4 regions of the Rhizobium sp. P44RR-XXIV genome follow, and region 2 is predicted to be linked to each of the others. Evidence: predicted binding sites of a transcription regulator. Region 2 holds the regulator's gene; each other region holds the start of a gene.
What was found. The regulator PhoB, encoded in region 2, activates phosphate uptake and scavenging genes when phosphate is short. The targets are predictions, from matches to a motif close to TGTCATNNANCTGTCAT.
Positions count from the first base shown of each region.

Region 1 (3,642 bases), on a different contig from region 2:
CAGCGATCGCGGAACCGATTGGTGATCGGATAGCGGCGGTCACGGCCGAAATTCTTCTTGGTGATCTTCACGCCCGGCGCCGACTGGCGGCGCTTGTATTCGGCGAGATAGAGCAGATGCTCGATACGATGCACCGTCGTGACGTCGTGCCCGCGCGCAACGATCTCCTCGACCGACATTTCCTTTTCCACCAGGCATTCCAGGATATCGTCGAGCGCCGGATAGGGCGGAAGCGAATCCTGGTCCGTCTGGTTCGGCCTGAGTTCGGCCGACGGCGCCTTGTCGATGATATTGTAAGGGATCACCTCACCCGAGGGGCCAAGCGCGCCCGGCGGCACATGCAGGTTGCGCCAGCGTGACAACGCATAGACCTGCATCTTGTAGAGGTCCTTGATCGGGTTGAAGCCGCCGTTCATGTCGCCATAGAGCGTGGCATATCCAACCGACATTTCCGACTTGTTGCCGGTCGTCACGACCATCGAGCCGAACTTGTTGGAGATCGCCATCAGAATGGTCCCGCGGGCGCGGCTCTGCAGGTTTTCTTCGGTGATGCCGCTCTCGGTGCCTTCGAACAGATCGGACAAAGCGGAGGTAAAGCCGCCGACGGGCTCCTCGATCGGCACGATATCGTAACGGCAGCCGAGCGCCTTGGCGCAATCGGCCGCATCCTTCAGCGAGTCCTCGGAGGTATAGCGATAGGGCAGCATGACCGTTCGCACACGCTCCTCTCCAAGCGCATCGACCGCAATTGCCGCACAGATCGCCGAGTCGATGCCGCCAGACAGGCCGAGCACGACGGACTTGAAGCCGTTCTTGTTGACATAGTCACGGAAGCCCAGCAGGCAGGCGCGATAATCGGCCTCCTCGCCTTCCGGAATATGCGCCATCGGTCCTTCGGCGCAGTGCCAGACGTCACCGTTCTTCTTCCATGTCGTCACTGCCAACGCGGTCTCGAACTGGCTCATCTGGAAGGCCAGCGTCTTGTCCGCATTGAAACCGAAGCTCGCGCCGTCGAAAACCAGTTCGTCCTGACCGCCAACCTGCGCAGCAAAAATGAGCGGCAAGCCTGACTCGATTACCTGCCGCAACGCGACCTGGTGGCGGACATCGACCTTGCCACGGTAATAAGGCGAACCGTTCGGAACCAGCAGGATTTCCGCACCGGCCTCGGCCAGCGTTTCGCAGATACCGAGATCGTTCCAGATCTCCTCGCAAATCGGTATGCCGATGCGGACGCCGCGGAAATTGACGGGACCTGAGATGGTGCCTTCGTCGAAAACTCGCTTTTCGTCGAATTCGCCATAGTTCGGCAAGTCGACCTTGTCTCTGACGAAAATGACCTTGCCACCATCGAGCACGGCCACCGAGTTGTAGCGGCCGGTGTCATCCTGCCTTGGAACACCGACGATGACACCCGGCCCGCCGTCGGCGGTATCGGCGGCCAGGCTTTCAACCGCTTTCCAGCACGCACGGATGAAGGCTGGCTTCAGGACCAAATCCTCCGGCGGATAGCCGGAAATGAACAGTTCCGTCAGCATCAGGAGCTGCGCACCCTCGCGCGCCGCCTCGGCCCGCGCCTCGCGTGCCTTGGCAAGATTGCCGGAGATGTCGCCGACCGTCGGATTGAGCTGCGCGACGGCGATGCGGATGGTGTGAGTGATCGGGCTTTGCTCTGTCATGCCATACATTTAGCGATGGCCTCTTGCTTCCGCAACCGCCTTCGTTCGCCTCTGGGCATCAAAGATCGCACTACGCGCATAGGCGGTATTTTTACCCGGAAAAGTATCAAGCTTGCCTTGCGGTTCATCCGGCATTCATGACAGAAGCATGACAATTATATGAATATTTTAGCATTCGGAGAAACCCTTGGTCGATCTGGTCATTGGTTCCGCCTTGGCGGGCAGGCTCGCTTTTTTCCAGAAAATCGGCGCAGCAAGGCAACAATCAAATGTCCTGCGCCAGCTTCTGAGCCTTGGTCTGACCATGCTGCTGGCGCTACTGCTGGTCCTCGGCGTCGAATGGATCGCACGCGGCGAATTCTCGCCCGTGCTGCCATATGTGTTTTCTCCTTCCCGCCCCGGCTTCACCACCATTGGCATCGTCATGCTGATGATGCTGATGGCCGACGCGATCTTCGGCCGGGCCCATCTATCCGTCCTGATCGTCGCGCCCCTTCTACTGGTTCCCGCCTTCATCTCGAGCCAAAAACAGAACTATCTGTCCGACCCGCTTTATCCTTCGGATTTCCTGTTTGCGCGGCAGATCATGGAATTACTGCCGGTCATGGTGCGTGATCGTCCGTGGACCGCAGCAGCGCTCGTCATTGGTCTTGTCGCGGCGCTGGCAGCGCTTGCTTTTCTGTGGCGCCACGCCTGGCGGCATGCTGCTACCTTGTCCCGAAAGGCTCGGGTAGTCCGGCTGTCGGTTTGTCTGCCACTGGCTGCGGTCTTCATCTCGCAGATGGACCCGACGCAATATTCCTTCATCCGCGAAAAGCTGCGTATCATCCCGATCGTCTGGGATCAGAAGGAAAACTACACCTATAACGGCTTCGTCATCGCCTTCTCGCTGAACCTGCCGATGGCAGACGTCAAATCTCCGGCGGGTTACGGGCCGGACGCGATCGATGCGATACCGGCACGAAACTATGGCTATCTTTCCGGCCCGCGCCAGAAGCCTGATGTCATCATGCTGATGAGCGAATCCCTGTGGGATCCAACGCGACTTTCCAATGTCAGCTTCACGCCCGACCCGATGCCGACGATCCGTGCCCGACAATCAGGCAATGTCTTTTCGCCCGAGTTCGGCGGCATGACGGCCAATGTGGAATTCGAGGCGCTGACCGGCTTTTCCAACGCCTTCCTGCCCTATGGCAGCATTCCCTATCAGCAATATGTCCGCCGCCCCATGCCCTCGCTGGCGACCTTCTTCCGGGCAGAAGGCTACGCGGCCCGCGCGCTCCATCCGTTCAGCGGCTGGTTCTGGAACCGTAACGAAGTCTATAGAGCTTTCGGCTTTGAGGAATTCCACACCGAGGAAACGCTGCCGGCAATGGAAAAGCGCGGCATGTTCGCTTCCGATGACTCCCTGTTGAAGGAGATCATGCGCGAGGGGGATGGGGCCGAAAAGCCGTTCTTCTTTTTCGCCGTCACCCTTCAGGGACATGGCCCTTATGAAGCCAACCGCTACGCCCAGAACACGGTAAATATTGCCGGCAATCTGAATGACGACGACCGGGAAACGCTTGGCACCTATGCACAGGGCGTTCGCGAAGCCGACGACAGTTTGAAAATGCTGATGGATTGGGCTGAAAAGCGCGACCGCGAAACCATCATTGTCCTCTGGGGCGATCATCTGCCGCCGCTCGGCGGCGTCTATCCGAACACTGGCTACATGCCGCAGCAGGTTGCGACCCGCAAGGCTCCACTCGACATCATGAAGCAGGAGCATGAAACACCGCTGGTCATCTGGTCGAGCAAGAAGGGCGTGCGCAAGGATATCGGCACCATCAGCCCGTCGCAACTGCCCTATCAGGTACTGAAAACAGCTGGATACGAGCATCCGTTCTATACCGGCTTTCTCGGACGCGTGCAGAAGAAATACGACATCGTCGACCGCTATCAGCTCGCAACCCGCGAAAAC
Region 1 is NZ_MPVZ02000028.1:584,772-588,413, reverse strand. It holds gene BSK43_RS19965 (NAD+ synthase) at 1-1,679, opposite strand, end outside; gene BSK43_RS19960 (LTA synthase family protein) at 1,924-3,642, shown strand, end outside.
Region 1: the regulator PhoB is predicted to act here: its motif matches at 1,817-1,833, upstream of BSK43_RS19960 (LTA synthase family protein).

Region 2 (3,642 bases):
GCCGCTTCGAACGGCGCTGGTAGGGGAGGGCGATCGAATGAACATGATGACGGAAGCCGCAAGTGAAAGAGCATTGGCCAGGAAGATGACGACGATCCCCTACAAGATGATCGGCCAGGACGTGTCCGTCTTCTACGGCGACAAGCGTGCGCTCTTCGACGTCAACCTGAACATCCGTGCCAATACGGTTACGGCGTTGATCGGTCCTTCGGGCTGCGGCAAATCCACCTTCCTGCGTTGCCTCAATCGCATGAACGATACGATCGAGACCTGCCGCGTCACCGGCAAGATCACGCTCGACGATCAGGATGTCTACGACAACAACATTGATGTTGTGGAGCTGCGCGCGCGGGTCGGCATGGTCTTCCAGAAGCCCAATCCGTTCCCGAAGTCGATCTATGAGAACGTAGCCTATGGCCCTCGCATCCATGGTCTGCATCGCTCGAAAGCTGATCTCGAGCATATCGTCGAAACCAGCCTGCAGAAGGCCGGTCTGTGGGGTGAGGTGAAGGATCGGCTGCATGATGCCGGCACGAGCCTCTCGGGCGGTCAGCAGCAGCGCCTGTGCATCGCCCGTGCCGTCGCGGTCAGCCCGGAGGTCATTCTGATGGACGAGCCCTGTTCGGCGCTCGATCCCATTGCCACCGCCAAGGTCGAGGATCTGATCCACGAGCTGCGCGAAAACTTCACCATCGTCATCGTCACGCATTCCATGCAGCAGGCAGCCCGCGTGTCGCAACGTACCGCAATGTTTCATCTCGGCCATCTGGTCGAGGAGAACGATACCGATAAGATGTTCACCAATCCCGACGATTTCCGCACGCAGGATTACATCATGGGCCGTTTTGGTTGATGATGCCGTGCGCGCGGCTCCTTTCACACAGTTCACCTTGAGGATAGAAAAATGGTCTCCACTCACATTCTCTCTGCCTATGACGAAGACCTGAAGTTCCTGACGCGCCGTATTGCGGAAATGGGCGGCCTGGCCGAGCAAATGGTCAGCGACAGCGTTCGGGCGCTGGTCCAGAGCGACACTGGTCTTGCGCAGAAGGTCATCTCCGACGACGTCATCCTCGATCATGCCGAGCGGGAAGTCGGCGACAAGGCCATCGTCACCATCGCCCGTCGTCAGCCGATGGCTGCCGACCTGCGCGAGATCATGGGTTCGATCCGTATCGCTTCCGATCTGGAGCGCGTCGGCGACCTCGGCAAGAACACCGCCAAGCGCGTCATCGCCGTGCAGGGTACGGGCGTTCCGCGTCGCCTGGCTCGTGGCATCGAGCACCTTTCCGAATTGGCGCTTAGCCAGCTCAAGGAAGTCCTCGACGTCTACGCCACACGCTCGCCGGACAAGGCCGTGTCGATCCGCGAACGCGACGAGGAAATCGACGCGATGTACACCTCGCTCTTCCGCGAGATGCTGACCTACATGATGGAAGATCCGCGCAACATCACCACCTGCACGCATCTTCTCTTCTGCGCCAAGAACATCGAGCGCATCGGCGACCATGCCACCAACATCGCCGAGACGATCTATTACATGGCGACGGGTGCTCAGCCCGAAGGCGAGCGCCCGAAGGACGATACCGCCAATACCGTCGGCGCAGTGACGGAATAATCCGAAAGCGAAGAAAGGAGACCATAGGCGCATGGTTCCGAGAGTTGCTGTTGTAGAAGACGAGGAAGCGCTCAGCGTTCTGCTGCGCTACAATCTCGAGGCCGAAGGCTTCGAGGTCGACACGATCCTCAGAGGCGATGAAGCCGAGTTGCGTCTCCAGGAGCGCATTCCCGATCTTCTGATCCTCGACTGGATGCTCCCCGGTGTATCCGGCATCGAGCTCTGCCGCCGGCTGCGCATGCGGCCGGAGACGGAGCGCCTGCCGATCATCATGCTGACGGCCCGCGGCGAGGAAAGCGAGCGCGTGCGCGGTCTTTCCACTGGCGCGGACGATTACGTCGTCAAGCCGTTCTCGACACCCGAGCTGATGGCTCGCGTCAAGGCGATGCTGCGGCGCGCCCGTCCGGAGGTTCTCTCCACGGTGTTGCGTTGTGGCGATATCGAGCTGGACCGCGAGACGCACCGCGTTCACCGCAAGAGCCGCGAAGTGCGGCTGGGACCGACCGAATTCCGTCTTCTGGAATTCCTGATGTCCTCGCCGGGCCGCGTCTTCTCGCGCTCGCAACTGCTCGACGGCGTGTGGGGGCATGATATCTATGTCGACGAACGCACGGTCGACGTGCATGTCGGTCGCCTGCGCAAGGCGCTCAACTTCTCCAATATGCAGGATGTCATCCGCACCGTTCGCGGCGCGGGCTACTCCATGGAGGCCTGAGCGGGAATACCCGATCAGGCACTCAACATTACAGCGCCACGCGTCTTTCAAGACGCGTTAAGGTCGCTGTAATATCTTAGAATTCTGCATAATTTTCCCTCAAATCGGTTCCGATTTAAGGAATTATGCAGTCGCGGCGGAAACAGAAAACGGGCCCCAAAGGGCCCGTTTCTTTATCTCAGTGATGAAGTGTCTCAGCCGCGCGCTGAGCTGGCCTGCGCCGTTCATGCACCGGCTGGTAGGCCAGGCGCTGATGGTAGGTGCAGTAGGGCGATGAATCCGGGCTCTCGTTGCCGCAGAAGTGGAAATCGTCCTTCAGGGGATCGCCGACCGGCCACTTGCAGGTGCGCTCCGTCAGCTCCGTCAGGCCGAGGCGCCGGGAGATTGGAACGACCACATTGGCAGCCGGGCGATACTGGATCTCGTTGACCGTATCGATCTCGACCTCTTCCTTCAGCATGGTTGCGCCCTGCTGGCGGGTAACCGTGCGGGTTGCGACGCGCGCCTGATAGTTCGAAGCCCGCGGCGCCGTGGCGCTGCGCTTCGGCGTGCGAGCCGCCGCCGTCGTACCGCCAGCCTTCGCTCGGCCGGGAAGGTTCAAGCGATGCACCTTGCCGATAACGGCGTTACGGCTGACGCCACCGAGCTGTGCCGCGATCTGGCTGGCGCTCAACCCTTCGGACCATAGCTTTTTCAGCTTCTCGACGCGTTCGTCTGTCCAATTCATGCCCTGTCTCCGCTGTCGCGTTTCCGATGGCAGAATCCCTCACCATTGCCTCGCATGGGGATCGAGGCACGAAACGCTCTAAAATTGTGGTGACTAGTTCCGCCGCATGCAGTCTAGCAATTGGTTTTTAACCTAGTGTGAGGCAGACTCCGTGACAAGAGTCGCGGGAATCTTGAGGAATCGATTTCGAGGTTTTCCCCAACTTGCTGTCCGGGCGTGGCATTTCTGCAATATGCGGCGCCGAACGTATCCCTTTTGCGCGCAAGCACTTTCTCGCACCTGCTAAAGCGCCAGTTTTGTTGACATCGCGGTGCAAAACAACAATAGTGACCGGGCCGCCGCAAGGCGGCATTTTTGATTTTTTCGGACCCCTTTCGTAAAAACGAAGCGATTGGTCCTTAAAGTTGTGATCGAGGAGATATGGCCATGGCCGAGACCGCGCCGCTTTATGATACCTACATGCGAGCTCCGCTGCGGTTCGAGCGAGGCGAAGGCGTATGGTTGATCACTGAAAGCGGTGAACGCTATCTCGATTTTGCAGCCGGCGTGGCGGTCAATTCGCTCGGTCATGCTCATCCCCAT
Region 2 is NZ_MPVZ02000025.1:289,093-292,734, reverse strand. It holds gene pstA (phosphate ABC transporter permease PstA) at 1-23, shown strand, start outside; gene pstB (phosphate ABC transporter ATP-binding protein PstB) at 38-853, shown strand; gene phoU (phosphate signaling complex protein PhoU) at 905-1,618, shown strand; gene phoB (phosphate regulon transcriptional regulator PhoB) at 1,650-2,333, shown strand; gene BSK43_RS06740 (GcrA family cell cycle regulator) at 2,512-3,060, opposite strand; gene BSK43_RS06730 (aspartate aminotransferase family protein) at 3,487-3,642, shown strand, end outside.

Region 3 (3,642 bases), on a different contig from region 2:
GCCGGCGCTTACCTCATCGGCCATGGTGTCGGCGTTGCCGACTTCAACCAGTACGGCACGCGCCGCGGCAATCATGAAGTGATGATGCGCGGCACCTTCGCCAACATCCGCATCCGCAACCACATGCTCGGCCCGAACGGCAAGGAAGGTGGCTACACCATCCACTATCCGTCCAAGGAAGAGACGTCGATCTACGATGCGGCCATGCAGTACAAGGCCGAGGGCGTTCCGCTCGTCATCTTCGCCGGTGTCGAATACGGCAACGGCTCGTCGCGTGACTGGGCTGCCAAGGGCACCAACCTGCTCGGCGTACGCGCCGTGATCGCCCAGTCCTTCGAGCGTATCCACCGCTCGAACCTGGTTGGCATGGGCGTCATCCCCTTCGTCTTCGAGGACGGCACCACCTGGGCCACCCTTGAGCTGAAGGGTGACGAACTCGTCACCATCGAAGGCCTGGCTGATATCAAGCCGCGCGAGCGCAAGATCGCCAAGGTTACCTATGGCGACGGCACGGTTCGCGATATCCCGATCATCTGCCGTATCGATACGCTGGATGAGGTCATCTACGTCAACAATGGCGGCATCCTGCAGACCGTTCTGCGCGATCTCGCTGCCTGATAGGCTCTAAAAGCCGCAAATTACGCGCCGCCGGGGAAAGTTTCCTGGCGGCGTCTTGTTTTTCACGCCGATGTGTACGGCACGTCCGGTGCTGCACGCCGGTCTCACCCCATCGTGACTTTGCGTCATCACGCTAAACTATTATCTCTTGTTTCAGATTTTTCGGGCTTGATACGGGCATGGTTGCCCGAAGGAGCGTGAGCGGTTTCAGGGCCTGCGTAGGCAGACGACCTTTGAAATTTGACAATGAGGTACAAGGGAAATGCGCCTTCGACTTTCGATTCTACTTCTGGCAGGCATCGCGCTGGCAAGTTCGCTGCATGCGCAGGAGGCTGCGAAGATCAAGGGCGTGGTCGAGCTCTTCACCGCACAGGGCTGCGCTTCCTGTCCACCCGCCGATGCCGCCTTCCGCAAGCTGATCCGCCAGGGCGACGTGGTGGCGCTTGCTTATCATGTCGACTACTGGAACTATCTCGGCTGGAGCGACACGATGGCGTCCAAGGACAACACGGCGCGCCAATATGCCTATGCGCGCGCGCTCGGCCGCAGCGGCGTCTACACGCCCCAGGCCGTCGTCAATGGCCGCGACCATATGAACGGCGCGGATCTCAATGCGATCAACGTCAAGCTCGATAGCTTCCAGCGCAGCGGTGAAGGTCTGACTATTCCAGTGAATGCCGCCATGAAGGACGACGAGCTGTCGATCAAGATCGGCGCTGGCCAAGGCAAGGCCAATGTTGTCGTCGTCTATTTCGACAAGGAGCAGATGGTGGCTCCGAAGGGCGGCGAAAACAACGGTCAGCAGATCGCCTACATGCATGCGGTTTCAGATGTCGAAACCGTTGGTATGTGGGACGGCAAGGCGATGAATATCGTCCTGCCCGCCAATGTACTTGATAAGGCCGGCCGGAGAGGGCTTGCGGTTCTCCTGCAGTCTTCGACACCCACGGGCGATCCCGCAGCCATCATCGGTGCGACGGTATTGACCATCGGCTCGGACGGCTGAGCGGCTTTTTTCAAGCTGACCCCTAAGCCTTCTATTTCGGCTGGCGCCGAAAAGGGTCCCTATTTTGGCTGATGCCAAAAAGGGGAGGTGCCCGGCGAGGACGCATTCGGGGCTGGGGTTTATCGATACGCCCCCGGCCGGGCCGCTTGACGCGGCGGCGCCAAGCGGTTGCCTATACTTCCTGCAAATCGGGCGGCGTTTTGACTGAAATGCGGCGCCGCCGAGACGCTTTCGGGGGCAGGAAAGAAATTGTGAGCCGCCAGGTGTCTTGCAATTTGGTGTGGCTGAGGCAAACTGTCATTCTCTTGTCATGAGATAGCCCCTGGGGGATTGATGACTGATCAGCCGGATTTGCGCCATAGCGAAAGCCGTTCCGTCGACACCAACACCACCTCCGTCGTCGTCGATCTCAGGGAATACAAACAGAGCAAGGACCCGCTGCCGGTGACATTCCACCGCCGCGAGCTTGATGCCATTCTCTGGATCTACGGTCGCATGGTCGGGGAGGGCGAGTGGCGGGACTATGCCATTGACCACCTCAAGGACATGGCGGTTTTCTCCGTCTTCAAGCGCTCAGGCGAATTGCCGCTCTTCCGCATCGAAAAGAACCCGAAGCTGGCTGCCAAGCAGGGGGCCTTCTCCGTGGTCAACACCAACGGCATGATCCTGAAACGCGGCCATGACCTGCAACAGGTCCTGAAGGTTTTCGACAAGCAGCTGAAGCTGGTGGATAAGTAGCTCTTATCGCCATTTGCTGTGTGCTGGCTGATAGTGCCGCACCCCCCTCTGTCCCCTTCGGGACATCTCCCCCACAAGGGGGGAGATTGGCAACTTGGAGCGCTCCCTGCACCACCAACCAACATCGTGCCTGCTGAAATGCGGCTTGTTGTTTTTGAGAGACGAGCGTCATGCTCCCAATAATCTCCCCCCTTGTGGGGGAGATGTCACGACAGCGACAGAGGGGGGTATCAAACGTGCGGCATATGCGAAACCTGCGCTACTCCCCAAACAACGTCCCCGGATAAACCGATGGGTCCGGATCGCTGTCGTTGCCGTCGCCGAGCGCCTTCTGCATCAGCATCGTGTCCAGCCACCGGCCATGCTTGTAGCCCGTGCCTTTCAGCAGCCCGACCTCGGTGAAGCCCGCTGAGCGGTGTACGGCGACAGAGGCCGGGTGGGCGCCACCGATGACGGCGATCATCTGGCGGAAGCCGAGCGTCTCGCAGCTCTCGACCAAGGCCTTCAACAGCAGCCCGCCGACGCCGCGGCCGCGAGCTTCCGGCGCGAGATAGATCGAATCCTCCACCATCCAACGATAGGCTGGGCGGGTGCGGAATGCCGAGGCATAGGCATAGCCGAGGAACGTGCCGCCTCTGTCTTCCGCGACGATGTAGGGGTAGGCTTTGTCCTGGATCGCCAGGAAGCGGCCCGCCATCTCCTCTTCACTTGGGGGCGTGATCTCGTAGCTGGCCGTGCCGTTCAGCACGGAATCGCGGTAGATGGCGGTGATGTGGGGAAGGTCGTTTACGGTTGCGCTGCGAAGGCTGACGGACATTGCTTTTCTTGCCTGATCTGCTCGATGTGACGGTCGATATCAAATCGCAGGACTATCCTCCAGGCAAATAAAAAGGCGGCCGAAGCCGCCTTTCCGAATGTCTTGTTCAAGCCGTGCGATTAGCGGCGATTGCCCATAAACTGCAGCAGGAACATGAACAGGTTGATGAAGTCCAGGTAGAGCGACAGGGCGCCCATGATGGCCTTGCGGCCAGCCACGGTGGCATCGTCAGCAGCGTAGTACATTTCCTTGATCCGCTGCGTATCGTAGGCGGTGAGGCCTGCGAAGATCAGCACGCCGATCACCGAGATGGCGAACTGCAGGGCGGACGAAGCCAGGAAGATGTTGACCAGCGACGCGATGATCAGGCCGAAGAGACCCATCATCAGGAACGAACCCATCGCCGACAGGTCACGCTTGGTCGTATAGCCATAGAGCGACAGCGCGCCGAAGGAGGCGGCGG
Region 3 is NZ_MPVZ02000024.1:204,539-208,180, reverse strand. It holds gene acnA (aconitate hydratase AcnA) at 1-618, shown strand, start outside; gene BSK43_RS04895 (thioredoxin family protein) at 881-1,624, shown strand; gene BSK43_RS04890 (DUF2794 domain-containing protein) at 1,958-2,362, shown strand; gene BSK43_RS04885 (GNAT family N-acetyltransferase) at 2,622-3,179, opposite strand; gene BSK43_RS04880 (Bax inhibitor-1/YccA family protein) at 3,299-3,642, opposite strand, start outside.
Region 3: the regulator PhoB is predicted to act here: its motif matches at 1,920-1,936, upstream of BSK43_RS04890 (DUF2794 domain-containing protein).

Region 4 (3,642 bases), on a different contig from region 2:
TCTTCGCCGTCAACCACCAAAGATTTCAGCACCGATTTCGGATCGGAGGGATTGGTGAGATCGGTCAGATATTCGGCCGGACCGCTTGTCGGTGTCTGCGCCCATTTGACCTTGACCATGACGCCGGGCACCGTGCGCTTGCGAGCAGCGACATCAGCATTGGTCTTGGCGACCTCCGCCACATTCGTGTTGTCGCTGAGCCAGGGATTATGGCGTGCGACCAGCAGGCAATCCTTGGTGAGGTGAATATCCTCCTCCAGGGCATCGGTGCCGAGGGCGGCGGCCATATCATAGGAGGCCAATGTTTCCTCCGGCATCAGGCCTGGAAGCCCGCGGTGGCCTATCACCAGCGGCTGCTTGCCGTCGAGCGTCAGGAAGGGTTTGGCATTTGCCGATGCAGAAGTGTCCTGCGCGCGAACCGGCAAGGCGAGGCACAATGCCAAGATGGCGACGCCGACCAGCTGGCAACCAGCTCTGGTATCGTGTTTCATCATCATCCCCGTTCAATCATTGACGATCAGGCGCTTAGCCGCGCCGCTGCTATCTGCATCACACCGCCCTGTAACGACCGCATGACGACTCCCACTGAGGGTTCCATCAGTCGCCCTGCCTCTGAGGGCCGTCAGACAACTCTTCCTGCCGCGGAAAGGTGGCAGGCCTCGGACAGTGTCCGAGGCCTGCGTGATTACCGCGTCAAATCGAGCGCCGCACTCATGTCGCCCATGGGCGGCTCGTCATTGTTGCGCAGCGCCTTGTCACGGGCGACCAGACCCGGCAGGACGGGCAAATCATAGCGAGCGGTGATAAAGCGCAAGATGGACGTCGTGTCATATTGCGTGTGATCGACCATTCCGGTCCGCGCAAAGGGGGAAATGATAAAAGCGGGAATCCGGTTGCCGGGACCCCAACGGTCCGCCTTCGGAGGAGCGACATGATCCCAGAACCCGCCGTTCTCGTCGTAAGTGACGATCACCAACATATGACCCCACTGCGGGCTCTTTTCGAGATGAGAAACGATGTCGGCAAGATGCTGGTCGCCACTTGAAACATCGGCGTAGCCGCTGTGCTCGTTCAGATTTCCCTGGGGTTTGTAGAACGTGACCGCAGGAAGCTTGCCGTCATCGATGTCCTTGATAAAGGCCGTGCCGCCGAGGCCTCCGTCCTTGAGATGCTGGGCGCGAGCCGGAGTACCGGGTGCATAGGCGGCAAAATAGTTGAATGGCTGGTGATGGAACTGGAAGTTCGGCACCGGCGTCGCATTCTTCCCATCAAGGGTCGCCTGCCAAGCTCCGGCATACCAAGCCCAATCAATACCTTTCAGCGTCAGAAGATCGCCGATCGTGATGTCGTGTTGCGGCGGCAAGGTTGTCGGCAGACTGGGGTCCGCAAAGGCCGTATCGCCGCCAGCAACGGGAGGATTGGCGCTCGGCTCATATGGCGGTTGCATCGTATTGACGGCGTGGAAGTCGGGCGTGAGATTACCGTCTGATACAAATTTCGGCGCACCCTCCAAAGCCGATTTGGGCGCGTTCTCGACCACGGTCAGTGAAACACCATCGGCGTCAACCTTGGCGATGGTCGGCTTTGCCGGGCTCTTATCGGCATCCGGGAAAACAGGGACGCAGGCGCAGGCCAACTGGAAGTGGTTCAGAAATGACCCGCCAAATGCTCCCTGGAAGAAATTGTCGGCAAGAACGTATTTCTTTGCGATCTGCCACATGGGCAGGTTGGAACCGTCGTAATGGCCCATGACAAGGCCGCCAGAATCCGCCCACGCGACGAACTTATCATTCTTGCCACCATCGATCTGCATCTGCTCCTGATAGAAACGATGCCAGAGATCGCGCGTGATCACCGATGAAGACTGCGCGAAGCCGCTTGCGTCATCGATCGCGAATGTCGCATTCGCCAGATGCGCCGATTGTGCCTCCGTGATCGGCGGAGTAACCCCCTTCGCTGTCAATCCACCCCATGCCGGAGGCAATTCCGCAAGGGGCTGACCATTGCGGTCAAGCTGACGCGCCTGACTGGCTGTTGCGCTAGAAAGCCCATTGGCGCCAGGGAAACTGCCATAAAGATTGTCGAAGCTACGGTTCTCGGCGTAGATCACCACTACGGTATCAATCTTGTCGTATCCGGCGGGGGCTGCTTGAACCACCGTTGAGTAAGCAGATGGTAAGATTGCGGCGGCGGCCAAATAAAAGAAATGGAGTAGTTTGAGCCTCTTCACGGCGGATTACCTCATGGCTAGGGGATATTGGCTAGAGGAGCGGAGCCGTCCAAGCGGATGCCGAGAGGCTTGCAAGCGACACGCTAACTTTCTCTCCTATCATTTTTGTGACGGCAGGAGATCGTAACAGGGGTCTAGAATTTCTCCGTCATCATTCTGTTGCACCCGCGCTCGATTATGATCCAGACCGCCCTGAAATCTTACGGAAATGCGACATTGACGCTCAATAAAATGTGGCCAACCCGTGCGCTGATGACGGGCGGTGGGCTCGCGCTCTTGCTTGCCCTCGTGCCTCTCTATGAGACCGCCGCCGGCGATGGTGTTGGCATTCATCCAGGGCCAATGTCACGAGCTGCAGCTTTTGCCAGAGCCAGGGCATTGACGGAGGTCGGCCGCAAGATGTTCTCCGATCGATCTCTTTCGGCGTCGGGCCTCCAGGCTTGCGCTTCCTGCCATGACCCGCACCACGCCTACGGACCGGCCTCGGCGTCTCCGGTGGAGTTGGGAGGAGAGCACATGGATCAGCCTGGCTTGCGCGCGGTTCCTTCGCTTCGATACCTGCAGTCCGTACCGACATTCACAGAGCACTTTTACGATTCCGAGGACGAAGGCGACGAAAGCATCGACAACGGGCCGACGGGTGGCCTCACATGGGACGGTCGTGTGGATCACGGTTACGATCAGGCCAAGATCCCCCTGCTTTCGCCGTTCGAGATGGCAAACAAAGACCCGAAAGACGTTGTTGCGCGCTTGCGCAACGCGCCATATGCGGAAGAATTCAAGATGATATTCGGAGCTGACGTCTTCGATCACACCGAGGATGCTTTCGCCGCGGCCGTCGAGGCACTCGCGACCTTCGAGCAAAGCGGTCCCGATTTCTATCCTTATTCCAGCCGATACGACGCCTTCCTCGCTGGCAAGGGCAGTTTGACAGCTCAGGAGTTGCGCGGTCGAGCTCTCTTCGAAGACCCCGCGAAGGGCAACTGTTCGAGTTGTCATTTGAGCGAACCTGCCAACGACGGGGAGCCGCCGCAGTTTTCCGATTTCGGCTTTCTTGGACTAGCTGTGCCGCGAAATCCAGACATTCCCGCAAACAAGGACCCCAACTATTTCGATCTCGGCCTCTGCGGTCCACAGAGAACCGACCTGAAAGGGCGCGCAGAATATTGCGGCCTCTTCCGCACGCCGACGCTCCGCAACGTCGCGCTCCGCCACAGTTTCTTCCACAATGGCTATTTTCATTCGCTCCGCGATGTCGTCTCATTTTATGTGACACGCGACACGGACCCGGGCCGATGGTATCCGCACAATGCCGATGGCACAGTCCGTCAATATGATGACCTGCCTGCAGCTTATTGGAACAATCTCAATCAGGACCCGCCGTTCGGCAAGAAGCCACACGAGGACCCTGG
Region 4 is NZ_MPVZ02000027.1:821,555-825,196, reverse strand. It holds gene BSK43_RS16105 (glycerophosphodiester phosphodiesterase family protein) at 1-491, opposite strand, end outside; gene BSK43_RS16100 (acid phosphatase) at 686-2,230, opposite strand; gene BSK43_RS16095 (cytochrome c peroxidase) at 2,462-3,642, shown strand, end outside.
Region 4: the regulator PhoB is predicted to act here: its motif matches at 2,377-2,393, upstream of BSK43_RS16100 (acid phosphatase).